Regions from separate parts of the Rhizobium sp. 007 genome, predicted to be linked through region 2. Evidence: riboswitches for the same ligand, from Rfam matches in the RefSeq annotation. Region 2 holds a riboswitch; the other holds the start of a gene.
The links. Region 2 has a riboswitch for S-adenosylmethionine ahead of metA (homoserine O-succinyltransferase). Riboswitches for the same ligand answer to the same signal wherever they lie in the genome.

Region 1: it holds a riboswitch for S-adenosylmethionine, as region 2 does, so the genes downstream of both, ISN39_RS00785 (O-succinylhomoserine sulfhydrylase) here and metA (homoserine O-succinyltransferase) in region 2, are expected to answer to the same signal.

What each region holds. Positions count from the first base shown of each region.
Region 1 is NZ_CP064187.1:151,355-166,476, reverse strand. Features, by position in the region: gene ISN39_RS00800 (methyl-accepting chemotaxis protein) at 1-1,219, shown strand, start outside; tRNA gene ISN39_RS00795 (tRNA-Gly) at 1,282-1,355, opposite strand; gene ISN39_RS00790 (2'-deoxycytidine 5'-triphosphate deaminase) at 1,400-2,494, opposite strand; SAM riboswitch at 2,568-2,646, shown strand; gene ISN39_RS00785 (O-succinylhomoserine sulfhydrylase) at 2,693-3,877, shown strand; gene apaG (Co2+/Mg2+ efflux protein ApaG) at 4,100-4,492, shown strand; gene ISN39_RS00775 (Hsp33 family molecular chaperone) at 4,493-5,488, opposite strand; gene argF (ornithine carbamoyltransferase) at 5,582-6,499, opposite strand; gene ISN39_RS00765 (aspartate aminotransferase family protein) at 6,541-7,740, opposite strand; gene ISN39_RS00760 (GcrA family cell cycle regulator) at 8,161-8,694, shown strand; gene phoR (phosphate regulon sensor histidine kinase PhoR) at 8,802-10,022, opposite strand; gene ppk2 (polyphosphate kinase 2) at 10,255-11,136, shown strand; gene ISN39_RS00745 (regulator) at 11,140-12,324, opposite strand; gene ISN39_RS00740 (nitronate monooxygenase family protein) at 12,605-13,564, shown strand; tRNA gene ISN39_RS00735 (tRNA-Thr) at 13,688-13,763, shown strand; gene ISN39_RS00730 (amidohydrolase family protein) at 14,887-15,122, opposite strand, start outside.
Region 2 is NZ_CP064187.1:3,747,138-3,762,259, forward strand. Features, by position in the region: gene ISN39_RS18350 (amino acid--[acyl-carrier-protein] ligase) at 1-659, opposite strand, end outside; gene ISN39_RS18355 (acyl-CoA dehydrogenase family protein) at 665-1,846, opposite strand; gene ISN39_RS18360 (acyl carrier protein) at 1,846-2,097, opposite strand; gene ISN39_RS18365 (lysine-2,3-aminomutase-like protein) at 2,363-3,415, opposite strand; gene epmA (EF-P lysine aminoacylase EpmA) at 3,415-4,476, opposite strand; gene efp (elongation factor P) at 4,628-5,197, shown strand; gene ISN39_RS18380 (SIS domain-containing protein) at 5,253-5,981, opposite strand; gene nagA (N-acetylglucosamine-6-phosphate deacetylase) at 5,997-7,148, opposite strand; gene ISN39_RS18390 (SIS domain-containing protein) at 7,148-8,179, opposite strand; gene ISN39_RS18395 (GntR family transcriptional regulator) at 8,176-8,949, opposite strand; gene ISN39_RS18400 (aldose epimerase family protein) at 9,062-10,084, opposite strand; gene metA (homoserine O-succinyltransferase) at 10,207-11,130, opposite strand; SAM riboswitch at 11,193-11,270, opposite strand; gene ISN39_RS18410 (ABC transporter ATP-binding protein/permease) at 11,425-13,260, shown strand; gene ISN39_RS18415 (ABC-F family ATP-binding cassette domain-containing protein) at 13,349-15,122, opposite strand, start outside.

The DNA.
Region 1 (15,122 bases), 700 kb from region 2:
CATCCAGCTCGGAGCCCAGGCGGAAGTCGATCGCAACCTGACCGATGGCGAACGCCGCGAGCGCGAAGCCCAGAAGGCTCGCGAAGCGGCGGAATTATCCGGCGCGGCAGAGGCGCTCGGCGACGGGCTGCGCCGTCTCGCATCGGGCGATCTTGCCTCGCATATCGATGTTCCGTTCGCAGAACATCTCGATGGATTGCGCCAAGACTTCAACCATTCGGTCGAAAAGCTGAACGAGGCCATGCGTACAGTCGGCGCCAATGCGCGGGCGATCGGCGCGGGGGCGAATGAAATCCGTTCATCGGCCGACGAACTTTCGAAGCGCACGGAGCAGCAGGCCGCATCGGTGGAGGAAACCGCTGCCGCGCTGGAACAGATCACAACGACTGTAAAGGACGCCGCCCGCCGCGCGCAGGAAGCAAGCGAACTCGTTGCCCGCACCCGCGCAGGCGCCGAGAAGTCCGGCGAAGTCGTCCGCCATGCCGTCAAGGCGATGCAGCAGATCGAGCAGTCCTCGGCCGAGATCAGCAATATCATCGGCGTGATCGACGACATCGCCTTCCAGACGAACCTGCTCGCCCTGAATGCCGGCGTCGAGGCAGCACGTGCAGGCGAAGCGGGCAAGGGCTTTGCGGTCGTCGCTCAGGAAGTGCGCGAACTGGCGCAACGTTCGGCGAATGCGGCAAGGGAGATCAAGTCGCTGATCACCAATTCCGGCACACATGTCCAGACCGGCGTTGCCCTTGTCGGCGAAACGGGCAAGGCGCTCGACGCCATCGTTCATGAGGTGCAGGAGATCAACCAGCACGTCCACGCGATCGCGGAGGCTTCCCGTGAGCAATCGACAGGCCTGCAGGAAATCAATACGGCCGTGAACACCATGGACCAGGGCACACAGCAGAATGCCGCCATGGTCGAAGAGAGCACGGCAGCAAGCCACAGCCTGGCAACGGAGGCCGCCGCGCTGAACGAACTGCTAGGCCAGTTCAAGCTGAGCGGAACGGATAGCTTCATCGCAGCGGCGCGTCCGATGCCGCAAGCACCAGCACGGCCTGCGGTGACCCGTCCGGCGCCGGTATCAAAACCCGCAATCCGCGTGGCGACAGTGAGCACGCGGCCCGCCGCTTCGCCTGCACGCGCACTTGGCCAGACGCTTGCCGGTGCATTCGGCATGAACAGCGCTTCGGAAAACAAGGACGCCGATTGGACAGAATTTTGAGAGCGGGCGGCTAGAGCCCGCCCAATCGTTTATAGGCGTCCCACCTGTGGATCGTGAGCAGCTGGAGCGGGTGAAGGGAATCGAACCCTCGTATTCAGCTTGGGAAGCTGCTGCTCTACCATTGAGCTACACCCGCGATGACGGAAGCCTTCCAACAGATGGGTGGCGGTGTCAAGGCTCTCAGATGCGGAAGTGCTTCGAGAGTTTCAAACCCTGGGCCTGGTAGTTCGATCCAAGGCCGGAGCCATAAAGGCTTTCGGGTTTCTCCAGCATGTGCTCGTAAACCAGGCGGCCGACGATCTGGCCGTCCTCGAGGATGAAGGGCACTTCATGGCTGCGGACTTCGAGAACGGCGCGGCTGCCCATGCCGCCGGCAGGCGCGTGGCCGAAGCCTGGATCGAAGAAGCCGGCGTAATGCACGCGAAACTCGCCGACGAGCGGATCGAAGGGCGTCATTTCGGCTGCGTAGTGCGGCGGAACGTGCACGGCCTCGCGCGAAACGAGGATATAGAACTCATCCGGATCGAGGATCAATTCGTTGCGACCGCGGCTGTAAAGCGGCTCCCAGAAATCGAAGATATCGTGCTCGGCCTTCTTATCGACATCGACGACGGCCGTGTGATGCTTGCCGCGGTAGCCGATCAGGCCATCCTTGTCGCCTGCCAGGTCGATCGACAGCGCAATGCCGCCACCTGAAACGTTCGGCTTGGCGCTTGCGACCAGCGTTTCCGCATCATGCAGCGCCTGCAGTTCCGGCTCGCCGAGAATCGAATACCCAACCCGGAACCGTATCTGCGAGAGGCGCGAGCCACGGCGCACGACGACGGGGAACGTGCGCGGGCTGATTTCCAGATAGAGCGGGCCAGAATAACCGGCAGGAATCTTGTCGAATTCCTGCGCGTAATCGGTAATGACACGGGTGAAGATGTCGAGGCGGCCAGTCGAGCTCTTCGGGTTGGCCGAGGCGGACATTTCAGCCGGAAGATCGAGCCGCTCCATGAGAGGCACGATATAGACGCAACCCGTTTCGAGCACGGCACCTTCGGAGAGGTCGATGACGTGCAGGCTCAGCCGGTCGAGCTTGTCGGCAACGAGATGCGAGGGACCCGGCATGAAACTTGCCCGGACGCGGAACGCCTTGGCGCCCAGGCGCAGGTCCAGGCTGGCCGGCTGGATCTGATCGCGATCCAGTTCCCGCTCACTCGTGAGGCGGCCCGTTTCAAACAGCGCAGCAATTGCGCGATCGGCCAAGATTCCAGTTTCGCGAGCCATCATGCTCCATCCATAATTTGCCTCAGACAAAACCAAACTCAAGGAATTGACGCAAGAAGCTAACAGCAGTATTGCAGCTTTATCCCGTGGTGATTTGGCCGGTCGGCTTGCAGCCACGTTAAAGAAGTGGCTAAAAAGACCGGGTATGAAACCGGTCTGCTTTTGCGGCCGGTTTTTTTGTTGTTTGAAGGTGGTGATGGCATGAGCAAGACTTGGCGCCCGGCAACCCAACTCGTTCACGAAGGGACGCTGCGCTCGCAATATGGCGAGACTTCGGAAGCGATCTTCCTGACGCAAGGTTTCGTCTATGATACCTCTGAAGCGGCGGAAGCCCGGTTCAAGGGTGAGACGGACGGCTTCATCTATGCCCGATACGGAAGCCCGACCAACGATATGTTCGAAAAGCGGATGTGCGCGCTCGAAGGCGCCGAAGACGCCCGCGCCACCGCTTCCGGCATGGCTGCTGTCACCGCGGCGATCCTCTGCCAGTTGAAGGCCGGCGACCATATCGTTGCCGCCCGCGCGCTCTTCGGCTCCTGCCGATGGGTGGTCGAAACGCTTGCGCCGAAATACGGCATCGAATGCACGCTCATCGACGGCCGCTATCTCGAAAACTGGGAGAAGGCGATCCGCCCGGCGACGAAGGTCTTCTTCCTCGAAAGCCCGACGAACCCTACGCTGGAAGTGGTCGACATCGCAGGCGTTGCCAAGCTCGCCGACGAGATCGGCGCCAAGGTGGTCGTCGACAACGTCTTCGCAACGCCGCTCTTCCAGAAGCCCCTGGAACTCGGCGCCCATATCGTCGTCTATTCCGCGACCAAGCATATCGACGGCCAGGGCCGCTGCCTCGGCGGCGTCGTGCTTTCCGATAAGGAATGGATCGACGAAAACCTGCACGACTACTTCCGCCACACGGGTCCGGCCATGTCGCCTTTCAATGCCTGGACGCTTCTGAAGGGCATCGAAACGCTGCCGCTGCGCGTCAAACAGCAGACAGCGAGTGCCGCCAGGATCGCGGACTTCCTTGCCGAACAGAAGCAAGTGGCCAAGGTGATTTATCCGGGCCGCAAGGATCATCCGCAGGCCGATATCATCGCCAAGCAGATGTCCGGCGGCTCGACACTCGTCGCATTCGAGCTGAAGGGCGGGAAGGAAGCAGCCTTCGCGTTGCAGAATGCGCTCGATATCATCAAAATCTCGAACAATCTCGGCGATTCCAAGAGCCTGATCACGCATCCGGCAACAACGACGCACAAGAACCTGAGCGATGACGCCCGCGCGGAATTAGGCATTTCGCCCGGCACCGTTCGCCTTTCGCTCGGCATCGAGGATGCTGATGACCTGATCGAAGATTTCGCTCAGGCTCTTTCAAAGGTTAAGTCCTGACCTGCGATAGCGACGGCCGGACCTTGCCGGTCCGGCCGCATGCTCCACCTAAGAAATGGCGCAAGAGCTTCGCTTTAATACGGGAATTAACTTCGAAAATTAGGATTAATGTTCGAAACGACGTGCAATCATCGCGGTTTGAAGGATGATGCATGTGCCGTTTCTTGACGGATCGAGCGCTGTATAAGATACGGGTAACATATCTTGGCTATGGTGTAAGGCATGTACCGCGCCCTCACACGAGATATCGAAGTTGTCGTCGAGCCCTTTTATCTGGAGGAGCAATCCGATCCGGATGATGATCGCTATGTCTGGGGCTACCGGATCGTGATCAGCAATAATTCGGACCTGACAGTACGGCTCATCAATCGCTACTGGAACATCACCGATCAGAACGGCCTGGTGGACGAGGTGACCGGTCCTGGGGTCGTCGGCGAGCAGCCCCGGCTGGAACCCGGCGACACCTACGAATACTCGTCCGGCTGTCCGCTCGATACGCCTTCCGGCCTCATGTTCGGGCACTACCAGATGGAAACGGAGGACGGCGAGCTTTTCGATGTCGAAATACCCGCCTTCTCGCTGGATTCTCCCGGGCTGCTCAGAGTGCTGAATTGATCATTCCGCAGCCGATGCGACTTCCACGACCTCAAACCGGTAGGTCGTGGAACAGAATTCGCAGGTAACGGCAATCTCGCCATTCTCCTGGCTGGCGTCGATCTCGTCGTCCGAAAAGCCCTTCAGCACATTCTTGATCTTATCGCGCGAGCAGCTGCAGCGGTCGAAAACTGCCCGGGTACTGAAAACACGCACGCCACGCTCGTGGAAGAGGCGAAAGAGCAGGCGTTCGATTCCGACTTGCGGATCCGTCAGTTCGTCCGCATCGATGGTGTCGACCAACGCGCGCGCTTCGGTCCAGGCGTCGTCTTCCTTGTGTGCCAGCGCGGCGTTATCGCCGTCGCCGCCGTGGAGGTCGGGCTGGCGCATGCGCTCCGGCGCTTCCGGCAAGAACTGCGCAACGAGACCGCCGGCGCGCCAGCGGTGGCGCGGCTTACCCGCCTCGTCGCGGTCAAACAATTCGGCGGCAGCCAGGCGGACGCGTGTCGGGATCTGCTCCGACTGACGGAAATACGTGCCGGCAATATCCTCAAGCGAGGTACCGTCGAGCGCGACGATGCCCTGATAGGGCTGGCTGAACTTACCCTGGTCGATGGTGAAAGCCAGCACGCCCTTGCCAAGAAGCTGTTCCGGCTCGGTTTGGCCGGCGGCGACTGCCTTGTCGAGCAGGGCCTGATCGAAGCGCGCATAGGCACGCACGTTCTCCGGCGTCGAGAAATCAGCGACGAGGAGATCGACAGGGCCATCGCCCTTGGTCTGCACCGTGAACTTGCCTTCGAACTTGAGCGACGTCCCGAGAAGCACCGTCAGCACAATGACTTCGGCGAGGAGCCGGGCAACGGGTGCCGGATAGTGATGGCGCTCGAGGATCGCATCCAGCATGGGACCGAGCTGGACGGCGCGGCCGCGCACATCGAGGCCCTCTACCTGGAACGGGACAACGTGATCATCACCGGCGAAATCGAACTCGCCGAGAGCACTTGCGGTTTCTGCCATGGTCTTACTCCTAGTAGTCCGAGCGGCAGACCAGAAGTCTTTCCACTCGCGCGGCCACGAGGCCATCAGGCCAAAGGTGGCGCCCAGTATGGTTCAGATCACACCCAGGCACCATGCAAGAATCGACTTTTGCGCGTGAAGACGGTTTTCCGCCTCATCGAAAACCACGGATTGCGGGCCGTCGATCACTTCGTCCGTCACTTCCTCACCACGATGGGCGGGCAGGCAATGCATGAACAATGCATCCTTGCCGGCCTTTGCCATCAAAGCCGCGTTGACCTGATAGGGCTGGAAAACGTTGTGACCGCGGGCCCGATGTTCCTGATTCATGGAGACCCAGGTATCGGTTACCACGCAATCGGCACCCTCGACCGCACGGTCGGCATCATGGCCAAGCATGATCTGGGCGCCCTCGTTGCGGGCCCAGTTCAGATAGTGATCCTTCGGCTCGGAACCAAGAGGCACGGCCATGTTCATGCGATAGCCAAAACGGGCAGCGCCTTCGACCAGCGAGTGCAGCACGTTATTGCCATCGCCGGTCCAGGCGATCGTCTTGCCCTTGACGGGACCGCGATGCTCCTCGAAGGTCATGATGTCGGCCATGATCTGGCAGGGGTGTGTGTCGTCCGTCAGCGCGTTGATGACCGGCACCGTCGCGCGTTCGGCAAGTTCCAGCATGCGGTGATGCTCCGTGGTGCGGATCATGATCGCGTCGACGTAACGCGAGAGCACCTTGGCGGTATCGCCGATCGCCTCCGCGCGGCCGAGCTGCATCTCCGTGCCGGAGAGAAAAAGCGTCTCGCCGCCAAGCTGGCGCATGCCGACATCGAAGGAAACGCGTGTGCGCGTCGAGGGCTTCTCGAAAATCATTGCCAGCATCTTGCCTGCGAGCGGCTTATCGCCCTTACCGGCCTTGAAGGCCTGCTTGCGTACGATCGCATCATCCATGATGGACCTGAGATCGGATGCGGTTACCGCCGAGAGATCGAGAAAGTGTTTGGGGGAAGCCATGTCGTTCTTACCTGTATGCCCCTTGAGAGGCGTCTATCCGTTCAAGCCGTCTTCTTGGTCTTTGCGGCGCGAATGCTTTCGGCAGCGCGTTCCACGCGGGCAAGCCCCTCGCGCGCTTCCTCCGCCGTGACGACCAGAGGCGGAAGGAGACGAATGACATTATCGCCCGCCGGAATGGCCAGAAGATGAGCAGCACGAATGGCCTGCAGCAGTTCGGAAGACGGGACGGCTGCCTTGATGCCGAGCATCAGGCCTTCGCCGCGCACATTCTCGATAACATCCGGATAGCGGTCCTTCAGCGAGGCAAGGCCCTGGCGGAAGACCAGCGCCACGTCGCGCACATGTTGCAGGAAACCGTCGGCCAGGATGACGTCAAGCACTGCGCTGCCCACCGCCATGGCAAGCGGATTGCCGCCATAGGTGGAACCATGCGTGCCGGCCTTCATGCCGGAAGCGGCATCCGCGGTCGCAAGGCAGGCGCCGAGCGGGAAGCCGCCGCCGATGCCCTTCGCCACCGCCATGATATCCGGCGTGACGCCGGACCATTCGTGGGCAAAGAGCTTGCCTGTGCGGCCGACGCCGGACTGAACCTCGTCAAGAATCAACAACAGGCCCTTCTCGTCGCAGAGTTGGCGGAGCGCCTTCATGAATTCGTTTGTCGCCGGACGAATACCGCCCTCACCCTGCACCGGCTCTATGAGGATGCCCGCCGTCGCATCCGTAACCGCGGCGCGGACCGCCTCGATATCGCCGAACGGAACCTGATCGAAACCCGGTGCCTTGGGGCCGAAGCCTTCGAGATACTTCTCCTGACCGCCGGCAGCGATCGTCGCCAGCGTACGGCCATGGAAAGCGCCTTCGAAGGTGATGATGTGGAAGCGTTCTGGATGGCCCTTGGAATACTGATAGCGGCGCGCGGTCTTGATCGCGCATTCCAGCGCCTCGGCCCCGGAATTGGTGAAAAACACCTTGTCGGCGAATGTGACGTCGGTCAGCCGCTTGGCAAGCGCTTCCTGGCCTGGAATTTCATAGATGTTCGACAGATGCCAAACCTTGTCGGCCTGCGCCTTCAGGGCTCCAACGACATGCGGGTTGCCGTGACCGACGGATGTTACGGCAACGCCTGCGCCAAAATCCAGATATCGCTCGCCGCCCTCGGTGATCAGCCACACGCCCTCACCTCGCTCGAACCGCAGAGGGGCGCGAGAATAGGTGTCATATAGCGGCGCGGCTTGAGCCATGGCGCGGTCTCCTGTCGTCGTTAGGGCAACCGGACTCCGGCTAAAAACCAGGCCCGAAAAATTAAAAATGCCGCCTTTCGGCGGCGAGGGCCACTATTTACGTTTCGCGCCGTAATGTCAACAAAACTGCGGATTTGGGCGCATGCGGCCGGCAGGCGATCAGGCGAGCTATTTATCAACAGCTAATGTTGCAGAAATGACTCGCTCGGGAAGCAAGTTGGGGAAAACTTGAAATTCGATTCATCCGGATTCCCGCGACTCTTGTCACGGAGTCAGCCTCACACTAGGTTAAAACTCAATTACTAGACTGCATGCGGCGGAACTAGTCACCACAATTGGTCAGGCGTTTCCTGCTTCGGACGTGTCCGGAGCAACGGTGAGGGATTCTGCCTTCACAACGCTAAACGGCGGAGACAGGGCATGAACTGGACAGACGAGCGTGTCGAAAAACTCAAGAAGCTTTGGTCCGAAGGGTTGAGCGCGAGCCAGATCGCGGCGCAACTCGGCGGAGTGAGCAGGAACGCGGTCATTGGCAAGGTCCACAGGCTTAGTCTTCCGGGCCGCGCCAAGGCCGGCGGCGCGACGACGACGGCACGCGCGCCGAAGCGCAACACTTCGGCTGTCCGCGCACCGAATTATGCATCGCGGATGGCGACCCGCACCGTCACGCGCCAGCAGGGCGCGACGATGCTCAAGGAAGAGGTCGAAATCGATCTCATGGAGGAGATGGACTATCGTCCGGCCACAAACGTTGTCGTGCCGATCTCCCGCCGTCTCGGTCTGACGGAACTCACGGAGCGTACCTGCAAGTGGCCGGTCGGCGACCCGCTGAAGGACGACTTCCACTTCTGCGGCTGCGACAGCCCGGACTCTTCCCCTTATTGCAGCTATCACCAGCGCCTTGCCTATCAGCCGGTCAACGAACGCCGCCGGACCGCAGCCCGCGCAAGCTGAGCCGGGTAAGTAAAAACGGAAACGGGTCCTCGCGGGCCCGTTTTTTTGCGTCTGGCAATCGAGACTTCGGCGTCAAATCCACGACCAATATTCCAGGGCTTACGTCGTCAGAAACGCACGGTAAACTCCGTTCCCTTACCGATTTCGGACTTGACGATCAGCCGTGCGCGGTGACGCGTCAGGATATGCTTGACGATCGCCAGACCGAGACCGGTGCCCTTTTTGGAGCGGCTATCCTCGATATTGACGCGATAAAACCGCTCCGTGAGGCGCGGCACATGCTCCGCGGGAATGCCCGGGCCCTTATCTTCGATGCTGACTTCAACCGCCTCACCGGATGCATTCTTGACGTGGACATCGACGACCTTGCCCTCCTGGCCGTACTTGCATGCATTCTCCATGAGATTTTCAAAAACCTGGACCAGTTCGTCGCGGTCTCCGAGAACCTCCGCCTTGCCCTCCGGCAGGTGCAGATTGATCTCGACTCCAACCTCCGTGGCAAGCGGCACCAGCGCGTCCCTGACATGGCCGAGCAGCGGCACGAGATCGACCTTCTCGTCCGGTGCGATGTGCGACTTGAGCTCAAGACGGGAAAGCGAGAGAAGATCGTCGACAAGGCGGCTCATGCGAGTGGTCTGGTCGAACATGATGCCCAGGAAGCGCTCCTGCGCCTTCGGATCATTCTTTGCCGGGCCTTGGATCGTCTCGATGAAACCGCGGAGCGACGCAAGCGGAGTCCGCAGCTCATGGCTGGCATTGGCGACAAAATCCGACCGCATGCGATCGATACGCCGCACCTCGGAGATATCGCGGAACGAAAGCAAGAAGAAGCGCTCGCCATTCCCGGTACCGCCGAGGTCGATCGGCGCGCTGCGAACAATATAGACGCGCTCCGACGGCAGGCGCTCGGAATGCTCGATCTGGTTGGGAGCGTTGGTGGCGATCGTCTCTCCCACCATGTCCAGAATGCCCGGCGAGCGCAGGCGTGCAGAAATATGCGCCCCGATCACCACTTCGCCAAAGGCCTTTTCCGCGGCGCGGTTCTGGAAGAGAACGGAGGCATCGCCTGAGAGGAGCATCACGGGTATATCGAGGCCAGCCAGCGTTGCGGAGACGGCGGGCAGCAGACTCGCTGGCGCTTCCGGTTCGACTTCCGGCGGTTCCGCAAGCTTTGCCTGCACGGCCGGCATGCTGTTTAGAAGCACAATGGCGATCATTAAGACAAGAAGCGCCAGCACCGCCCACTTGTTCATGCCGGCCGCAAGCGCAACGAGGCCAATGACGATCGCCGCGAGCAAAACCGTTCGCTGCTGCCGTATGCGGGCCATGAGCCCCGTTGTCCATGGCATTTCGTCTTCCAAGTGTTCCTCGCCCGGTCGAGTCGTTCTTATGTTCAAACTCTGCCTGATAGCCGTGATTCATGACAGAAGTTTTCCGCCGCTGCCATTTGCCGCAAAAGCGGCAACCGATACACACAGGAATTTTGCCTGCCGCAGCGGATTTGATTTTCAATGAAAAATATGATCGCCTGCGAAGAAAGCCACAGGCGGAGAAGGAAATATGGCCGAAGCTGTCGAAAGCCGCGCGGTTGAACTGGACATCAGGGGCAAGAAGCGCGTCTTCGATGTCGACGATCCGGTGCTTCCGGACTGGATCGATGAAGAGGCGCTGGAATCGGGGGATTTCCCTTACAAGAAAAAGCTGAAAGAGGAAGAGTATCTCGAAGAGCTGGAAAAGCTGCAGATCGAACTGGTCAAAGTGCAGTTCTGGCTGCAGGCGACCGGCATACGGGTGATGGCGCTCTTTGAAGGCCGCGACGCGGCCGGCAAGGGCGGCGCCATCTCGGCCTCCTCCGCCCACATGAACCCGCGCCTTGCCCGCGTCGTCGCACTCGCCAAGCCGAATGACCGCGAACTCGGCCAATGGTATTTCCAGCGCTACATCGCCCAGTTTCCGACGGCCGGCGAGTTCGTTCTCTTTGACCGCTCCTGGTACAACCGCGCAGGTGTCGAACCGGTCATGGGGTTTTGCACGCCCAAGCAATATGAGGATTTTCTCAAGCAAGCGCCGCAGCTGGAAAAGATCATTGCCCACGAAGGCATTCACTTCTTCAAGTTCTATCTGGATATCGGCCGCGAGATGCAACTCAAGCGCTTCCACGACCGCAGGCACGATCCGCTGAAGGTATGGAAGCTTTCATCGATGGATATCGCGGCGCTCACCAAATGGGGCGACTACAGCGACAAACGCGAGCGGATGCTCGAGGCGACGCATACGGAATTTGCGCCCTGGACGGTCATCCGCGCTAACGACAAACGCCGCGCGCGGCTCAACCTCATCCGTCACATGCTGAAGAAAATGGATTACGACGGAAAGGACGACAAGGCGATTGGCGATCTCGACGACAAGATCATTGGCGCGGGGTCCGGCTTTCTCAAATAAGGGTCACTGCCCCGGCAGGATGCGCACGGCGTAGAGGTTGATGCCTCGCGCCTTGCCGTCGACATCGCTGTTGATCATCAGCCTGCCATCGCCACTCGGCGCCAACGACCGGTCGAAGGTAACCTGAAGCAGAGCGTCGGACTTTTCGCGGGTGACGCTGAACCGATGTCGGGCGCAATTGCCGAGCGTCTGGAAATTGCATTCGACCATCACCTGCGTCGGCTCGTCGCTCGTCGATTGCAACGTGATCGCGATCGTCGAGGATTTGCCGGCGAGCTCTCGAAGTACGTCTTTCGGAACGCTGATGCCGATATTGCCATCGGCGCCGTTGCTTTCCGAGATCAAACGAACGGCCGGACCATCGTTTTCGGCGATGTTTTCCGTCCGTGCCCGCGGGCCGCTTTCGATCTTGGCAGCGTCCGAAGGCTTGAATATCTCGATCCATTCCGCAGAAAAGCTGTTCTGCGGGTCGATCGTGACCGGCTGATCGACATGCGGCGCCGTGTTCGCAGCACCTTCGTCCGCACCGTCGAAGTCTTCCGGCTCGGTACTGGCAGGCGGATTGGCGACGCTGGTGTCGCGCTCGGCCGCCGTCAGGAAGAGGCCGGATTTATAAGCCCACCAGGCGCCCATGCCGATGAAGGCGATCAGCACGCACCAGACAAGCAGCCGCGAGAAGAATTTTCGCGGCTTGCGGCGCTTTGCAGCCCCCTCCGGGCGGAAATCCAAATGGGCGGAAGGGCGGCTTTCGAGCGCTAGGCCTTCGCCGGTCTGAGGCGCAGCGCCGAGATGATCGGACGCAGCGGCATGGACGTCATCAAGCCTCGACTCGTCGTAGGCAGGCCTTGCCGAATAGCCTCGTGTTTCACCGCCGACCTGAGGCGCGTCATGTTCGAAGCGCTCGTCGTGCCTGACCGGCGGCGGGATTTCGGCGACGGGCGGAACAGGCACTTCCGGTGGACCCTGGCGCGGATGCAGGCGCTCGCGTTCTTCGGCCTCGATCATGTGAATGGTCGTTTCGAGCCGATGACGATGATGCGCAATCGCTTCCCGGTCGGTGATATCCTGCTTGCGAAGGCCGGCCTCCAGCGCCTGGCGGGCCGATTGATAAATCCTTGCACGGACTTCCGGATTATCGCGATCGGAGTTGTTAAGCGCCGTTCTGATTGCCGTTTCTAATCCGCTCACATCCGATCCTTCATGCTGGCATCAGGCATCACGCTGAAATCTTTACAAATGCCTAACAAAACTCGGTAGCGTCAATGGTTGAAAACCGCAAGTCTTGCGGCTGGCAGCATTTCGCATCGCGAGCAATAAATATGCCCCTTCCCCCGCCCTTGCCCATTTATCTCGCCAACTAAATCTCTGCGGAATCGACAGCTTGGCACTCAAGCATGCTCTTTTCCTCGCTCATCAAGTCTGCTATCAGATTGACGTTTTCGTAAACGTCAATTGAATGGTGAACGCGATGTCCCTTCCCAAAATCCTTACGGAAAACCTGAGACTGCCGGTCCTTGCTTCACCGCTCTTTATCATCTCCCATCCGGCCCTGACGCTGGCGCAATGCAAGGCGGGCGTAATCGGCGCTTTTCCGGCACTGAACGCCCGGCCGGAAAGCCAGCTCGACGAATGGCTGGCAATGATCACCGAAGGCATCGCGGCCCACAACGCCGCCAATCCGGACAGGCCGGCAGCACCCTTTGCCGTCAACCAGATCGTCCACATGTCGAACAAGCGGCTGGAGCACGACCTGCGCCTCTGCGTCAAATACAAGGTGCCGATCGTGATCTCTTCGCTCGGTGCCGTGCCCGAGGTGAATGCGGCCGTACACTCCTATGGCGGCATCGTGCTCCACGACGTCATCAACAACCGCCATGCCAATTCGGCGATTAGGAAGGGTGCCGATGGCCTGATTGCGGTAGCGGCGGGCGCCGGTGGGCATGCCGGCACGCTGTCACCCTTCGCTCTGGTACAGGAAATCCGTGAATGGTTCGACGGGCCGCTGCTTTTGGCAGGCGCAATCGCCACCGGCGGCGCGATCCTTGCAGCACAGGCGATGGGTGCAGACATGGCCTATATCGGAACGCCGTTCATCGCGACCGAGGAAGCGCGCGCCGCCGACGCCTACAAGCAGGCGATCGTCGCGGGCGCTGCAAACGACATCGTCTATTCCAATTATTTCACCGGCGTGCATGGCAATTACCTGAAACCATCGATCCAGGCCGTTGGCCTCGACCCGGACAACCTCCCGGTAGCGGACCCATCGAAGATGGATTTCGAGCAGGCAGTCGGCGGCGCGAAGGCCTGGAAAGACATCTGGGGCAGCGGCCAGGGCATCAGCGCGATCAAGGCGGTTGAGCCGGTCGCCAAGCTCGTTGACAGGCTGGAAAGCGAATACCGGGCAGCGCGCACACGCCTCGCGCTCTGAGCCGCGCCACGTTCCACAGCGGAGCGTCTTTTTTTTCAAAGGCACGACAGGGCGCTTGAAATCTTCAAACAATGCCTGTATCAGCGCCATGCAAATCGCGGCCGCACAGTTGGCCGCCAAGTTGCCGCTTTAGCTCAGTCGGTAGAGCACATCATTCGTAATGATGGGGTCACGTGTTCGAGTCACGTAAGCGGCACCACTTTTCTTGAAGTAAATCAGTTCCTTAGGCCAGATTAGACACGGCTATTTGCCGGGAGTTTGATAAATGCCGTTCGGGTAGCAGATGTGCTCATTTGCCGCGCGTCAGACCGTTTGCGACAAGGTAAGCCTTTGCATCATCAAGTTTAGCCATGGCAGCGGCCATGCTGGCTTTGCGAGAGAATCCCATGTCCGCTTTTGGCCACATATGAAGGATGTTGCGAAGAATATGCGTGACGCATACTCGCTCGATTATGTCTTTCAAAGCATCACGATTTCAAAGCCGAGTGCATCGGCGAGTGCCAAACATGACGTACAGCAGGTGACTTCTCGCCGGTGCGCAAGGTCTATTTACTCCGGTCGGTGATCGCCAAATCCGTTCAAAGAAGGCAACACCCGTCATCGGGAACCTGACGTCGTCGATTGATTGTGTGAAGACGATCGGCAACGCGCCAGCCGGCATCGTGGCTCGTCAGCGGTCTTGACTGAGGTCCGCGCGGCTTCATCATCGCTGTCACACTGGGCCTTATTGCGAACATACCGTTTGTAAAGCGTCATACCAGGTACTCTCTCAGATGGATAACGCAAGATGGCCGCTCCATCGCGGGCGATAATCTGCTGAACGGCAGCGCAGGTCGTTGAACCGGCATTCAACCGCTCGATTGCGAATGAAGGCTCGACCGCGAACATGAGCGCAAAGAGTGTAAGACTGGTCCTTTTCATCGGCTTAGCTTTCCTCTGTCGAATAGGATTTCAGCAAGGCACGGATAGTTGCGTCCTCCGTGGTATAGACATGATCGTGGAGATCTGGTGGCAAGTTAAGGTTTCGGGGCAACCAGGCCATCGGGGCCTTTGTCCCAGTATGGCCTAGGTCGTGTATTCGAAATGTGACAGAAGGTAAGCCGTTGACGCGATCTTCAGGCGTTCATTGACAAGGGCCAGAAGTGGCGCTACGGGCCGTGGTGGCCGTGGTCCAGGCAGCTTTTGGCCCGCTCCTGTCGGTCAGCCGAGCGCCTACATTGGGGGAAAGCGGCCATTCCTTGTCGCTCGCCTGTGGTATGCCAGCGCTCTACGGCCAGCAGGCCATCGGCGGAGTCCAGCAGGACAGGCGGCTCAGTCGTTCCTCACTGGGTCAGCGTGTTTTTGTAGATCAGGCCGTCCTTCATGATGATTTTGAAGCTGTTGGCAGGATCGGCCACCAGGTCGATGTTCTCCAGCGGATTGCCTTCTACGAGCAGGAGGTCCGCGAGCGCGCCTTCCTCGATCACGCCGAGCTTTCCCGGATAGGGGTTGCGCTCGCCCGACAGCGCCAGCAGTTCGGCATTGGTCCCGGTCGCCATGACGAGCGCTTCGGCAGGCG
Region 2 (15,122 bases):
CGCTGGTTGTTGACCATCATCTTGCCGCCTCGGCCGAAAAATGGATCGTTGGCGACGTCGATGACGACTTCGAGGCCGAGCTGCTTCATCATCTCGACGCCGCGATCCATCCAGCGCTGACGGAAGTCGGTCACATGGCTTTCGGTGCCCATGCAGACATATTCGCGCATGCGGAAAAGCTGCTGGCGGGCGGGATCCTTCGACGGTTCATGACGAAAGCAATAGGACTGCAGGTCGAAGAGGCCGCCCTTCGCAGGCAGATTGCCCCGCTTGGCGATTGTCGGATAAAGCGGATAGCAGGCGGCCGGCGTCAGCACGATATCCGTTGCTTCCTGGCCCTTCGTCCAGTCGTCGCCGACTTCCATGCACTGCAGCAGGTTCATGTGATCGAGTTCACTGCCGCAGAAACTGTGGACGGTGCCCGCAAGCTGCGGGAAGCTTTTCATGTAGCCGCTCTTTTCGAAAAGCGCGCGGTTCATGCCCGGCGGGAAGCGCATGGCTTCTGCGCCATCCGCACCGCCGAACTTGTCGATCAGGCGCTCGAAGGCGGTGATCACGTCTTCGAACTGTCCGCTACGGCCATAAAGACCGTCGACGCCGGTATCGATCAGCAGACCGGATTCGAAGAGCCGGTCTAGAAACGAGGTCTGCATATCCATGACTGTCACCCCAGTAGGCTAGTGTCCTGCTTGTGGACGAGAAGCATGCTCGACGTGTTGCCGAGGATGCGGTCATTCGAGATCATGAGCTGTGCGGAATGAGCGTCGCGCAAATGCCGGCCAAGGCTGAAGGGCGTACCGTTCTTGTAGCCCACGATGCCGCAGATCAGCATGGCGTGGTTGACGATCTCCAGGATCGTTTCCGACGAAGCGATCTTCACGTTGTTCATGGCCACCGCAAAGCCCATCGAGGAAAGCTTGTCCGGATCGGACTTGGCATCTTCGTAAGCCTTGAGACCCGCCACGACGTTCGACTTCACCATCTGCAGCAGAGTGGAGACTTCGGCGAGCCGCAGCGCACCGGGGGGCGGAACACCAGGAGATTTACGGGCGGCGGCACGCACGAAGGCCTGAGCGCGGGAGACGGCGTCGACCGCAATGCCATACCAGACGCCGCTCCACAGCAGATGCGACGAAGCGAGCATCGACTGTGCGGCGATTTCGGCGAAAGGCTTCGGCAGGATCTGAACGGCAGGCGCTTGCCCCTTGAAGAGGAAGCCGTCGGAGCAGGTGCCGCGCATGCCCAGCGTGTTCCAGATATGCGTGCGCTCAAGTGTGTACTGGTCCTTGAGAAACGCCGTCAGGACCTGATCCGAGGGTGCTGCGTCCGGATGGCTGCGAGAGGTTATGAGGATCGCATCGGCATGCGAGCCGTAGGAGATCACGGTCGCGTCCTTTTCGAGACGGCAGCTGTCGCCGCTGACCTCGATGGCGCAGATGCTGTTGCGCAGATTGCCGCCGATCCCGCCTTCGGTCGTCGCCGATGCGATCAAAAGCTGCTCGGCGGCGATGCGCCGCATGAAGCCCGCATGCCATTCACTTTCGGTGCCGTGCTCGACCAAGCTTGAAAGCTTGATGTGGTGCATGGCGAAGACCATCGCACTTGCGGCGCAAGCCTGGCCAAGAAGGGAGCAGAGTTCGGCGACTTCGGTCGTCGAAGCCCCCTCGCCACCCAGGTGGCGCGGCACTTGAATGCTGAGCAGGCGCTCGGCTTTCATCGCATCGACGGCCTCGCATGGAAAGCGGCCTTCGGCGTCGACGGCGTCGGCATATTTCGCGGCGATCTCGGCAACGCGCGCCGTTCTGACGGTAAAACTCTGTTCCGTGATCTTGACCGGAAAGTTCATCACGCGACCTTCCGGTTGTCCTTGATGATATCGACGGTCTTTTCGATCGCGGAGATGCTGGCAAAGGACTTGCGATTGAGGAGATTGTCCGGGAATTCGATATCGAAGGCTTCTTCGATGCCAAGCATGAGCTGCACGGAAGCAAAGGATGTCAGGCCGGCCGCATAGAGATCGGCATCGTCGGCTAGCTGATCGATCGGAACAGGAAGCTTGCCAAATTTGGCGAGCAGTTCGCGGATAGTCTTGTTCATCCTTAGCAACCTCCAAGATTGTCATGATCCCGAGTGGCGATTTATCGCCTTCATCATGAGCGTTCTTTTAGGCCGGAAAACAAAACATTCCGCTAACTTGTCTGGTTAAATATGAGGAAGACTCGCAGTTAAAATTTTAGGGAGTACCTTGCCTCGATGGCCTTTATCTTTTTCTTGACAGACACTTAGGCGTTACTCCTGTCTCAGGCGCCAAGATTGGTGTCCAGGCTGAAAGTGCAGAAATGATACGCCACGTGTCTTCACGTCACTCGGAAGGCGGGTAGGAATGCTCTACGCCATGGTAATCCAATACGGAAAAACAACCATCCGCCGTCTTCCGGACAGAATTTTCGCCAATCACTGCCTTTCCGTGGCCACCTGGGATATCAAGGATATAGGCCGGCTGACAAAGGCCTGAGATGCGGCCGCGCAGCGAAGAAACGATCTTCTTGCCTTCTTCGATCGTCAGCCGGAAATGGCTGGTGCCGGGCGCCAGATCGGGATGATGCAAGTAGTAAGGCTTGATGCGCGTCTCGACGAAGGTCTTCATCAGGTCCGCCAGAACGCCGGCATCGTCGTTGACGCCCTTCAAGAGCACGGACTGACTGATCATGACGATCCCGGCATCGATGAGCCGGCCACAGGCTGCACGGGCTTCGATCGTCATTTCGCGCGGATGGTTGGCATGCAGCGCTATATAAGTCGTCTTGCCGCTCGCTTTCAACGCAGCGATCAACGTCGCATCGATCCTCTGCGGATCGACAACAGGCACGCGTGTATGGAACCGGACGATCTTCACGTGATCGATGGCCGCAAGCTCCCGCATGATCTCTTCCAGCCGTCGCGGCGAAAGGACGAGCGGATCGCCGCCTGTAAGGATCACCTCCCAAATCTCCGGATGGCTGCGGATATAGTCGAAAGCAGCCATCATCGCCGCCGGATCGAGCGTACCGAGACCTTGAGGACCGACCATCTCCCGCCTGAAGCAGAAGCGGCAATAGACCGGACAGACATGCACGGCCTTCAGCAGCACGCGATCCGGATAGCGATGCACAATGCCTTCAACCGGGCTGTGCGTATGATCACCGATCGGGTCGGCGCGCTCCTCAGGTGTTACGACAAGCTCGGCCGCATCCGGCACGAACTGACGCGCGATCGGATCGTCGACATCGGCTCGATCGATCAGCTTAGCGACGGTCGGCGTCAGGGCGATCGCATATCGTGCAGCGACCTCTTCCAGTGCCAGCCGGTCGCGATCGGCCAACAACCTGGCTTTCGACAGGTCAACGACACTTTTGATCGGCCGGACGATATTCATCAGCGATACTCCGCAACCGGCGCCCACAGCACCTGGTCGATGCGCGAGGCTCCTGTCGCCAACATGACCAGCCGGTCGAAGCCGAGCGCGATGCCGCTTGCCTCGGGCATGATCGAAAGCGCATCGAGGAAATCCTCGTCGATCGGGTAGCGTTCGCCATAGACGCGCGCTTTTTCTGCCATCTCGAGCTCAAAGCGGCGGCGTTGTTCTGTCGCATTGGTGAGTTCGCCGAAGCCGTTCGCCAGTTCAACGCCGCAGGCATAGAGCTCGAAACGCTCCGCAACCCGCGGATCGCGTGCCGAGGGACGGGCGAGTGCCGCTTCGGAAACCGGGTACTCATCCAGAATGGTCACGCGGCCGAAACCGAGGTGGGGTTCTATCTTTTCAACCAGGACGCGGCTGAAGAGGTCCGCCCAGCCGTCGTCGGCCGAGACGCGCATGCCGTTCCGGCGTAGTTCGGAAGCCAGATATTCCCGATCCGTCGAACCATCGGCGGCGACCGACGCCAACAGGTCGATGCCCGCATAGCGCTCGAACGCCTCTGCGACGCTGATGCGTTCAGGTCCGGCGAAGGGGTCGGTTTCAGCGCCCCGATAGGTCAGCTTTGGCGTCTTCACGGTTTCGGCGGCTAGCGCCAGAATCCGCACGCAGTCCATCATCAGCGTTTCATAGCTTTCGCCGGCGCGATACCATTCCAGCATCGTGAATTCGGGATGATGGAATGGGCCGCGTTCGCGGTTGCGATAGACATGCGCGAAGCAGGCGATGCGCTGCTCGCCGGCGGCGAGCAGCTTCTTGCAGGCAAATTCCGGTGAGGTGTGCAGGTAGAAGGATGTCGCCTGCCCGTCCGTCGTCAGCGCCTCGGTTGCAAAAGCGTGCAGATGTGCCTCGTTGCCGGGCGAAACCTGCAGCGTCGCAGTATCTACCTCGATGAAATCCTCGCGCGCGAAGTAGCCGCGCAGCGCCGCCTGGATCGCGTTCCGCCCAATCAGGAAGGGGCGGCGGTCCGCGTGGACGCTGGGGCTCCACCAAGGAGACGCTTTGGCGCTGGTAAGGTTCATTCTCAGCTTTCATCACCAGGCTCGCCAACGCGAGGGCTGGCGTTTTGCCGGATTTTAGGTTAGTTGCGCCCCAACGAAAAACAATTGGCGTCATCGGGACCATCCAGACAATCCCTCTACGACGCCAAAAGCCGAGTTACAAGGAAGTCTTATGGTCAAGGTCATCGCCTCTTCGGTCCGCAAGGGCAACGTTCTCGACGTAGACGGCAAACTTTACGTCGTTCTCACCGCGCAGAACTTTCACCCCGGCAAGGGTACGCCGGTCACCCAGGTCGACATGCGCCGCATCGTCGACGGCGTAAAGGTTTCCGAGCGCTGGCGCACGACCGAGCAGGTCGAGCGCGCCTTCGTTGAGGATGTGAACTTCCAGTATCTCTATGAAGACGGCGAAGGTTTCCACTTCATGAACCCGGCGACCTACGATCAGGTTGTCGTCGACAACGAAACAATGGGCGACCAGAAGGCCTACCTCCAGGAAGGCATGACCTGCATTCTGTCGATGCATGAAGGCATCCCGCTGGCACTCGAGCTGCCGCGTCACGTCACGCTCGAGATCACCGAGACGGAACCGGTCGTCAAGGGCCAGACGGCGTCGTCCTCCTATAAGCCAGCGATGCTTTCGAACGGCGTGCGCACCCTGGTGCCGCCGCATATCAACGCGGGCACGCGCGTCGTTATCGCAACGGAAGACAACTCCTACGTCGAACGCGCCAAGGATTGATCCTTCGGACATATCAGACAGAAAGGCCGGCCAAATGCCGGCCTTTCTGTTTTGATTACAGATGCGGGTTGCGCGGCCGGTATTTTCTCACCAGCCGCTGATTGACCTCCGCAGCTCCGGGCATGTTGGCGCTGAGATAGACTGGTGCGTCGCCGGACTTCGAAAGCACTGACGCAACTTCAGCGAAGATTGCGTTCAGCACTGTCGCTCCGACAGCCGTCGACACCGGGCCCACCTTGAGACTGCTTCCAGCCAGATCGAGCACGGCATCGCCGGGCGGCAAGCCGTTATCCAGCACGACATCGGCGATATCCACGAGCCGGCGGCGGCCATTGGCAATCGCGCTCGAATAGGCAACCGAGGTAACAGCGATCACCTTGGCGCCGATCTCGCGGCCATAGTCCGCGGCCTCGATTGGTGCGGCATTCACACCCGAGTTCGAAGCAATGATGATGACGTCGCCTGGCTGCATCCCGTAGCGCTCCAGCACCGGCCGAACGAGGCCTTGCGTGCGTTCATAGACCGAGCTGATGACCGCCCCCTCATGCAGCATCGCGGAGCCGATGAGAACTGGCACGGTGAACGCAAGACCGCCGGCGCGATAATGCACCTCCTCGGCCAGCATATGCGAATGGCCCGTGCCGAAGACGTAAACGCGCTTGTCATGACGCGCCGCATCGAGAATGACTGCTGCGGCCTTCGCCATGGGTTCGGCAAGGCTTTTCTTCAAAGCCTCGAGACGGCCGATCAGATTGGAGAAATAGGCATCCGTAACCGCCGTCATGGCATTTCCTTTGCTTCAGGCCGCCTCGCCGTCGATCCACGTGGCGGTGACTTCGATCGCATCCGTCAGATGCACGAGGTCGGCGCGCGCTCCCGGCGAAAGATGGCCATAACCATCGAGCCGGAGAAACCGGGCCGGATAGAGCGTTGCCATGCGCAGCGCCTCGGCAAGCGTCAGATCAAGATAGGTGACGCCATAGCGGATGGTCGACGCCATATCGACATCCGACCCGGCAAGTGTGCCGTCCGAAAGCACCAGCTTCGAGCAGAAGCCCCCCTTCTCACGCCGCACGGTGCGACCGTTCAGCATGAAGCTATCCTTTTCGGAGCCAACCAGCGACATGGCATCCGTCACGAAGAAGAGCTTGCCCTCCCCGCGCTTGGCGCGAAGTGCAGTGCGCAGCGCTTTTGGATCGACATGATGGCCGTCGGCGATGATGCCGCACCACGTCGACGGATGGTCGATTGCCGCGCCAACCAGACCGGGTGCGCGGTGACCCATCTGGCTCATGGCGTTGAAAAGATGGGTGACGCCGCGTACACCAGCATCGAAACGCTCTTCTGCAGCTTCGCTCGAACAATCCGAATGGCCGATGCTGACGATGATGCCAGCCTCGCTCAGTTCGCGAACTTGAGCGACCGTCACCTGTTCGACCGCCATCGTCACGAGCAGCGTACCGATCGCCTCACGGGCGCGGATGAAAGCCTTGACATCCTTGTCTTCGACTGGGCGCATCAGTTCGGCCAGGTGCGCGCCTTTGCGGGCGGGCGCCAGATGCGGACCTTCCAGATGAAGACCGGCCACGCCGCAATGGGTGTTAACCGCATCCTTCGCGGCCTCGATCGCAGCCGCCGTCGCATCTGCCGTATCGGTGATCAGCGTTGGAAGCAGCGCCGTCGTACCGTAGCGCCGGTGACCGTCAGCAATGATACACATCGAAGCTGCCGACGGCTCATCGTTCAGCATGCGCCCGCCACCGCCATTCACCTGCGCATCGACGAAACCTGCCGAAAGCACACCGCCGTCAAGCAAGATCGTCTCGCCTTCGGGCAACTCGTTGCACGAGGCAATGGCCTCGACCCGGCCATTGGCAACGATCAGCGCCTTTTCGTCGTGGAACCTCTCGCCGTCGAAGATCCGGGCACCGGTGAAGATCTTGCGGGGTATCATATCGTCTCCGTGACTTTGAGCAGGTTCGCCGGCTTGTCTGGATCGAAACCCTTGCGGCGCGTAACTGACTCGATCAGGCGATAGTAGACGAGAAGCGACACGAGCGGATCGAGTAAGCCGTTGCCCGTCGTCGGCACGAGCAGATTGACGCCGGAAAGCGGCTGCGCCGAGAACGGTACCGTCGTTGCGCCGAGCTTCTGTAATCGCTCGAGTGCCTGAACGTTGTTGGCATAGGCCGCATCGTCGGGCATGAAGGCGACGATCGGGAAACCCGGCTGAACGAGGCGCATCGGGCCATGCATCAGCTCTGCCAGCGAGAAGGCTTCCGCGTGAAGGCCGGACGTTTCCTTGGCTTTCAGCGCGGCCTCGAGCGCGATCGCCAAAGCTGGCCCGCGGCCTGCCGTATAAAGCGAGGTTGCATTGAAGAGCACGTCTTCTGCGGCAGCCGTATCGATACCAGCTGTCGCCGACAGAGCCTCTGGCAACCTCTCCAATGAGGCTTGCAGATCGGCCGTACCGCCAATCGCAGCCGTCACACCGGCGAGCGCGGCAACCGAGGCGATAAAGGACTTGGTCGCGGCAACACTCTTTTCCGCACCTGCATTGAGGTCCAGAACGATATCTGCCTGCTTTGCAAGCGGGCTGTCGGTGACGTTCACAACGGCGATCGTCGTCGCGCCGCCACGCTTGGCAGCATCCTGAAGGGCAACGATATCCGGGCTGGCGCCGGATTGCGAAACCGTGAAGTGAACACCATCCTTCAACTGTAGAGCCGCACCATAGACGGAAGCGATCGATGGGCCGACGGAAGCGACGGGAATACCGGCAGTGATCTCGAAGAGATATTTGAAGAAGGTTGCGGCATGGTCCGAAGAGCCACGCGCTGCCGTCGTCACCACGCTCGGGCGAACCGAGGAAAACAGCTTGGCGATTTCGGCGAAAACCGGCTTCTCCTTTTGAAGGAGCGTCGCGACCACGTCCGGCGACTGGCCCGCCTCCTGCAGCATCAGCGACTGGATCTCACTCATAGGTCATCTCCAATTTTCAGTTCGGCCACGAAATCATAGGCATCGCCGCGGTAGTGCGAACGGGTGTATTCAACGACGCGCTGGTCTTCCAGGCGCGAAATCCGTTCGATCAAGAGTGCTGGCGCACCGGTCTTTACATTCAGCATCGAGGCTGATGAAGGATCGAGCGTCACGGCGGTCAGCCGCTGCAGAGCACGCACCGGCTTGTGGCCGTTTGCGGCCAGCGCATCATAAAGCGATCCCTCGCCACCGGCATTGCCGCCGAGGAACTTGACCGGCACAACCGCCCGCTCGATCGCCAGCGGCAAACCATCCGCAAGGCGCAGACGATCCAGGCGCAGAACGGCCTCATCCTGCCCAAGTCCGAGAAGGAAGGATTCTTCCGGCGATGGCGAATTGATCGTGCGGGACAATATCCTTGCCGCCGGCGAACGGCCGCGTGAGCGCATATCGGCCGAGAAAGACGAAAGACGCCAGAGCGGCTGCTCCATGCGCTCCACCTTACTGGAAACGAAGGTACCGCTGCCGTGACGCGATTCCAATGCGCCGGATGCCATCAGATCACGATAGGCGGTTCGCACCGTCACGCGGCCGAGCTTCAGAGCTTCGGCGAGATCGCGCTCTCCGGGAAGGGCTGCACCCGGCTTGAGAAGGCCTTCCTGAATGAGGCCGGTCAACGCCAGTGCCAGCCGCTTGTAGAGCGGTCCCGTCATCGTTTCGTCGCGCAGACCGCGGGCATTGAGCTCCGCTACCAGACTGGTTCTATCCATGGATTAACCATAGAACCTATTTAGAACCACTTTTCAAGCTGAATCTCTGCCGCAAAGATAAAAACCCTCGTGGCGGCACGAAGGTTTATGAGTGATCGAATGTCCGCGAAGATCAGCTTTTCGTGAAGATGTAATCCGTTTCCTGCCGCAGCACCTCGCCTGGGCGCAGCACCGCATTCGGAAAGCCCTCGTGATTGATCGCATCCGGCCAAACCTGCGTTTCGAGGCAGAAGCCGGCGAAGGGCCCGTATTTCCGCCCCCCGATACCCGCGACCGCAACGTCGAGCTTGAAACCGGCATAGAACTGTATGCCCGGTTCGGTGGTTCTAACCTCCAGCGAGACACCGGAGTTGACGCTGCGTGCCAGTACGACGGAGCGTTTGGCCGTGCGTTCCGTCGAAAGGCAGAAATTGTGGTCGTAAAACGCCTGCTCGCCGTCATCGAACCGCTTCATCGGGGCCATTTCGCGGAAGTCGAAGACCGTGCCTTCGACCTGGCGGATCTCGCCGGTCGGGATTTGTTTCTCGTCAGTCGGTAGATAATGATCGGCAGCGATCATGATATCGTGGCCGAGCGCATCTTCGCGGCCGTCGAGATTGAAATAGGCGTGCTGGCAAAGATTGGCGAGCGTCGGCTGGTCGGTGGTCGTCTCGTAGACGACCGAGAATTCGCCATGGGCATGCACACGGTAAGTCGCTTGGACCGTGCAGTTGCCTGGATAGCCTGCGCGACCGTCCGGGTCGACGATCTTCAAGACGACACGGTCGGCATCGTGCTCGACAATCGTCCAGTTGCGCTTGGCGATATTGTCGCTGCCGCCGTGCAGATGCGAAACGCCCTTTTCATTGAGCTCGAGCTGATAGGCCTTGCCGTCGAGGGTAAACTTGCCACCGCCGATGCGGTTGGCACAGCGGCCGGGCGTTGCACCAAAATAGGAGGAATGGGAGGGATAGCTGGCAAAGTCGTCGAAGCCGAGCAGGAGAGGCGCATCATGGCCGTCGAGCCGCAGATCCTGGATGACTGCCCCCCAAGTCATGATCTTGGCTGTAAGGCCGCCGCCCTTGATCTCGACGCGATAGACGGTTTCGCCGTCTTTCGTCGTCCCGAAAACTTCCCGTTCGAGCTTTTCCGACATAGTTCGCCATCCCAAATCTGTGTTCGTTTCAGGCCCGCGAACCTGCCTCCATTTGTTGAGGACCGCAACCGTCAAACACAAAAAAGAAACGCCGCCGCAACGAGGTCAGCGGCGGCTGCAGTTCAGATTTTTGTACCGATTTCGTCGAGATTATAGGGTGTCGTCTGGTAGATTTCGTTGATCCAATTGCCAAAGAGCAGATGCGCATGGCTGCGCCAGCGGTTCTGCGGTGCGAGCGACGGATCGTTATGCGGGAAATAGTTATGCGGCATCTTGATCGGCACGCCGGCATTCACGTCGCGGAAATATTCGTCGGAAAGCGATGTGGAATCGTATTCCACATGATTGAACATGTAGAGCCGCTTGCCTTTTTTCTCGTGCACGAGACACACGCCCATCTCGTCGGATTCCATGAGGATTTCGAGGCTTGAGGACTTGTCGATATCGGCGCGCCGGACCTCGGTCCAGCGCGAAACCGGCACTTCGAAGTTATCGGAAAAGCCATTGAGGTAGACGGATGAAGGCTTGAGGTTCTTATGGCGATAGACGCCGAACGCCTTTTCCTTCAGCTCGTATTTCGGAACCTTGTGGAAATGGTAGATCGCCGCCATTGCGCCCCAGCAGACATTCATGCTCGAATGAACGTTCGTCTCGGTCCAATCCAAGATCTTCTTCATCTCCGTCCAATAGGTCACGTCCTCGTAAGGCAGAGTTTCGATCGGTGCGCCAGTAATGATGAAGCCGTCGAATTTGCGATGCCTTACCTCCTCCCAGGTCTGGTAGAAAGCAAGCAGGTGGTCTTCGGACGTGTTCTTGGCCCTATGGTTGCCAATGCGGATCAGCGAGAGCTCCACCTGAAGCGGCGAGGCGCCCACAAGGCGCGCCATCTGCAACTCCGTCTTGACCTTGTTCGGCATGAGATTGAGAAGCCCGATCTGCAAAGGGCGGATATCCTGACGGATCGCCGCCGTTTCGGTCATCACCCGCACGCCCTCATGAACGAGGGTCTCGAAAGCGGGCAGCGTATCGGGGATCTTGATGGGCATTGCGGTCACTCAACAAAACAAAAGGTACCGGCAAATAAAAAACCGGCGGCGAAAGAATCGCTACCGGTCCGCACGCGGCCCTTTAGCGACTTATTTAACGTGGCTGCAAGCCGGCCGGCCAAATCACCACGGAGAACACTAAATAGCGCCGGAGCCCACGCGAATCAATCGCAATTCTGAAGGGGCGCGTTGAACCAAGGTAACTCACGCGTTAATGACTGGTAGAATCTGTTGATGGACAGGGCGCGTCACCATGTTAATCAAGCATCATCATGGTCCGCATGGAAGGACATAATGGCAGACGACGTCGAAGGCAGGCCGAGCATTCAAGGGCAGGATAGAGTAGGTTACGATCTGAGCCTCGGATACCGCCTGAAACTGATGTTTGCGGCATTCTGGGATTCCAAGGTCCGCGGAAAGATTCTGCTTCTCGCCTCGATCTTGCTCGCGGTGATCCTGGCGACGGCCTATGGCCAGGTCATTCTGAACCGCTGGAACGCGCCGTTCTACGATTCCCTGCAGCGCCGCGACGTCGGCGAATTCTTCCATCAGCTCCAGGTCTTCGCGTTGATTGCCGGTTCGCTATTGCTCATGAACGTCGGCCAGGCGTGGCTCAACCAGATGACCGCGCTTTATATGCGCGAAGGGCTGACCCGCGACCTCGTGGATCACTGGCTGAAGCGCAAGCGTGCGCTGCGTCTCGCCTCAACCGGCCTGATCGGGGTCAACCCGGATCAGCGGCTGCATGAAGACGCCCGCAACCTTGCAGAAAGCACGACCGGCCTCACGCTCGGCCTCATCCAGTCGACAATCCTGCTCGTCAGTTTCATCGGCGTTCTCTGGGAGCTTTCGAGCGGCTTCGTCTTCCATTTTCGCACCTACGCCTTTGCCATTCCGGGCTATATGGTCTGGGCCGCGATCTTCTATGCGGCATCCGCGTCGATCCTCAGCCAGATCGTCGGCCGCAAGCTGGTGATCTTGAATGCCGACCGCTTCTCCAAGGAAGCGGAGCTTCGCTTTTCGCTGATGCATGCCAACGAGAACATGCCGGCGATTACCGTGGCCCGCGGCGAGGAAAACGAACGCCGGCGGATCAATGAGGATATCACTTCGGTACTTGCCATCCTGAAGCGGCTGACCATGGCTAGCACCAACCTCACCTGGGTTTCGGCCGGTTACGGCTGGCTGGTCATCGTCGTCCCGATCATCGTCGCGGCTCCCGCCTATTTTTCAGGCAGCCTGACCTTCGGCGAACTGATGATGTCCGTCGGCGCCTTCAACCAGGTGAATACCGCCCTGCGCTGGTATGTTGCCAATTTCGCCGCGATCGCCGAGTGGCGCGCCACGCTGATGCGCGTGACCGATTTCCGCCATGCCTTGCACGGCATGGACGAACCCATCAATCCGAAGAATGCGATCACCTACGAGGATAACGCAGATACGCTGACCCTCAAGAACCTCATGATCGCCGCCAAGCTCGGCGAAGAGATCGATCTGTGCGGCGGCTTTGCCGTCCGCGAGACGGATGTCACGATCAGAGCCGGCGAGAAGGTCATGATCAACGGCGATCATAATGTGAACCGCAAGCTGCTGTTCCAGGCGCTTGCAGGGCTCTGGCCCTGCGGCAGCGGCAAGATAGGCCTGCCGCCCGCCGACGGCATGGTTTTCGTTCCAGAAGTGGCCTATGTGCCCGGTGGCACGTTGCGCGAAGCGCTCTCCTTCCCGGAACCGGTGGACACCTACAACAGCGAGGACGTCGAAGCAGCGCTCCAGAAAGCCGGCCTTAGCCACCTTATTGCGCGTCTCGATACGCGGGCCCGCTGGGATAAGATGCTCGACTCCGACGAGCAGAAGGGGATCGGCTTTGCCCGCTTGCTGCTGGCCCGGCCGCGCTGGATCATCTTCGACGAAGTGCTGGAGGGCCTTGAGCCGGAATGGCAATCAACCCTGATGGCGCTGCTGGCGACGCTATCCGATTCCACCATGGTTTATATCGGACGGTCCGAGGCCTACCTCGAAACCTTCAATCCGCGCGAGTTGCATTTGCATCCACTGGCAGCGAAGATCGAGCAGTCGGCCTTTCCGGCAGCAGGAACTGGCACGGCACACGCACCTGCACCGGTCATTTGAGTAGTCGCAGTACTATGCGTCCGAACCAAGGACAGAAAAGACCTGCGCGATCTGACAGAAGGCGGAAGCCTTTCCGTCCGGACGGAACCTAGCCCTCCAGCTCTTCGCGCAGCATTTCGAGCTCCAACCATTCTTCTTCCATCTTCGTCAGGCTGTCGCGCAGCTTTTCCATCTCCGCCGCAAGCCGGTTGAAGGTGGCAGTATCTTTGCTGAAGAGATCGGGATCGGCCATCTTTTCTTCGCGCCTGGCGATTTCAGCTTCTGCCTTGGCCATTTCCTTGGGCAGGGTTTCGAGCGCGAATTTCTGCTTGTAAGAGAGCTTGCCTTTGCCCTTCGAGGCATCTGCCACAGATGCAGCCGCCTCAGCTTTCGGCTTCTCCGCGGCCTTTTCGATCTTCTTCCGCTCCTCCATTGCGCCCTTGCGCTGGGCAAGCATATCGGAATAGCCGCCGGCATATTCGATCCAGCGCCCATCAGGCGCGTCGGGGACGGCGGGCGCGATTGTCGAGGTCACCGTGCGGTCGAGGAAGTCGCGGTCGTGGCTCACGAGGATAACCGTGCCCGGGAAGCCGGCGACGATTTCCTGCAGCAGGTCCAGCGTCTCGAGATCGAGGTCGTTGGTTGGTTCATCGAGGATCAGAAGGTTGGTCGGGCGCGCGAGGATGCGCGCCAGCATCAGCCGCGCGCGCTCACCGCCTGACAGGTTCCTGATCGGCGTGCGCGCCTGCTCCGGCTGAAAGAGGAACTCCTTCATATAGCCGGTGACGTGCCGTTGCTCCCCGTTCACCAGCAGATTCTCGCCGCGCCCGTCGGTCAGGTAGTGCGCGAGCGTATCCTCCAGATTGAGATCTTCGCGCTTCTGGTCGAGCGTTGCAATCTCGAGATTGGTCCCGAGCTTCACCGTGCCACTGTCCGGCGAAAGCTGTCCCGTCAGCATCTTCAGAATCGTCGTCTTGCCCGCGCCGTTTGGTCCGACCAGACCGATGCAATCGCCGCGATGGACGCGGATTGAGAACGGCGCAACAATTTGACGGTCATCGAAAGTCTTGGTGATCTTTTCCGCTTCGATCACCAGCTTGCCGGATTCCTGCGCATCGGACACCGCAGCCTGCACGGTCCCCTGCGGCCCCTTGTGGCCACGATGCTGCGAGCGCATGGTCTGCAACTCGCCGAGGCGTCGCATGTTGCGCTTGCGCCGAGCGGTTACGCCATAGCGCAGCCAGTGCTCCTCGCGTTCGATCGCCTTGCCGAGCTTGTGCTGCTCCAGTTCTTCCGCCTCGAGCACCTGATCGCGCCAGGCTTCGAAATGGGCAAAGCCACGGTCGAGGCGCCGCGACATACCCCGGTCGAGCCAGACGGTCGCCGTAGAGACCTTTTCGAGGAAACGGCGGTCGTGGGAAATCAGGACCAGCGCGCTGCGGCTTTTCTGAAGTTCGCCTTCCAGCCATTCAATGGTCGGAAGGTCGAGATGGTTCGTCGGCTCATCAAGCAGGAGAATATCCGGTTCAGGCGCCAGCACGCGGGCAAGCGCTGCGCGTCGCGCTTCGCCGCCGGAGAGGTTCTTCGGGTCCTCTTCGCCAGTAAGGCCGAGATGCGAGAGGAGGTAGGTCACGCGATAAGGATCATCGCCCGGCCCAAGACCGGCTTCCGCATAAGCCTGCACCGTCTTGAAACCGGCGAAATCCGGAGCCTGCTCCAAATAGCGCACCGTCGAGGATGGATGGCGGAAAACCTCGCCCGATTGCGCTTCAACGATGCCGGCCGCAATCTTCAGAAGGGTCGATTTGCCCGAGCCGTTACGGCCGACCAGACAGATCTTATCGCCCGGCTCGACCTGCAGGGCCGCGCCGGCCAAGAGAGGC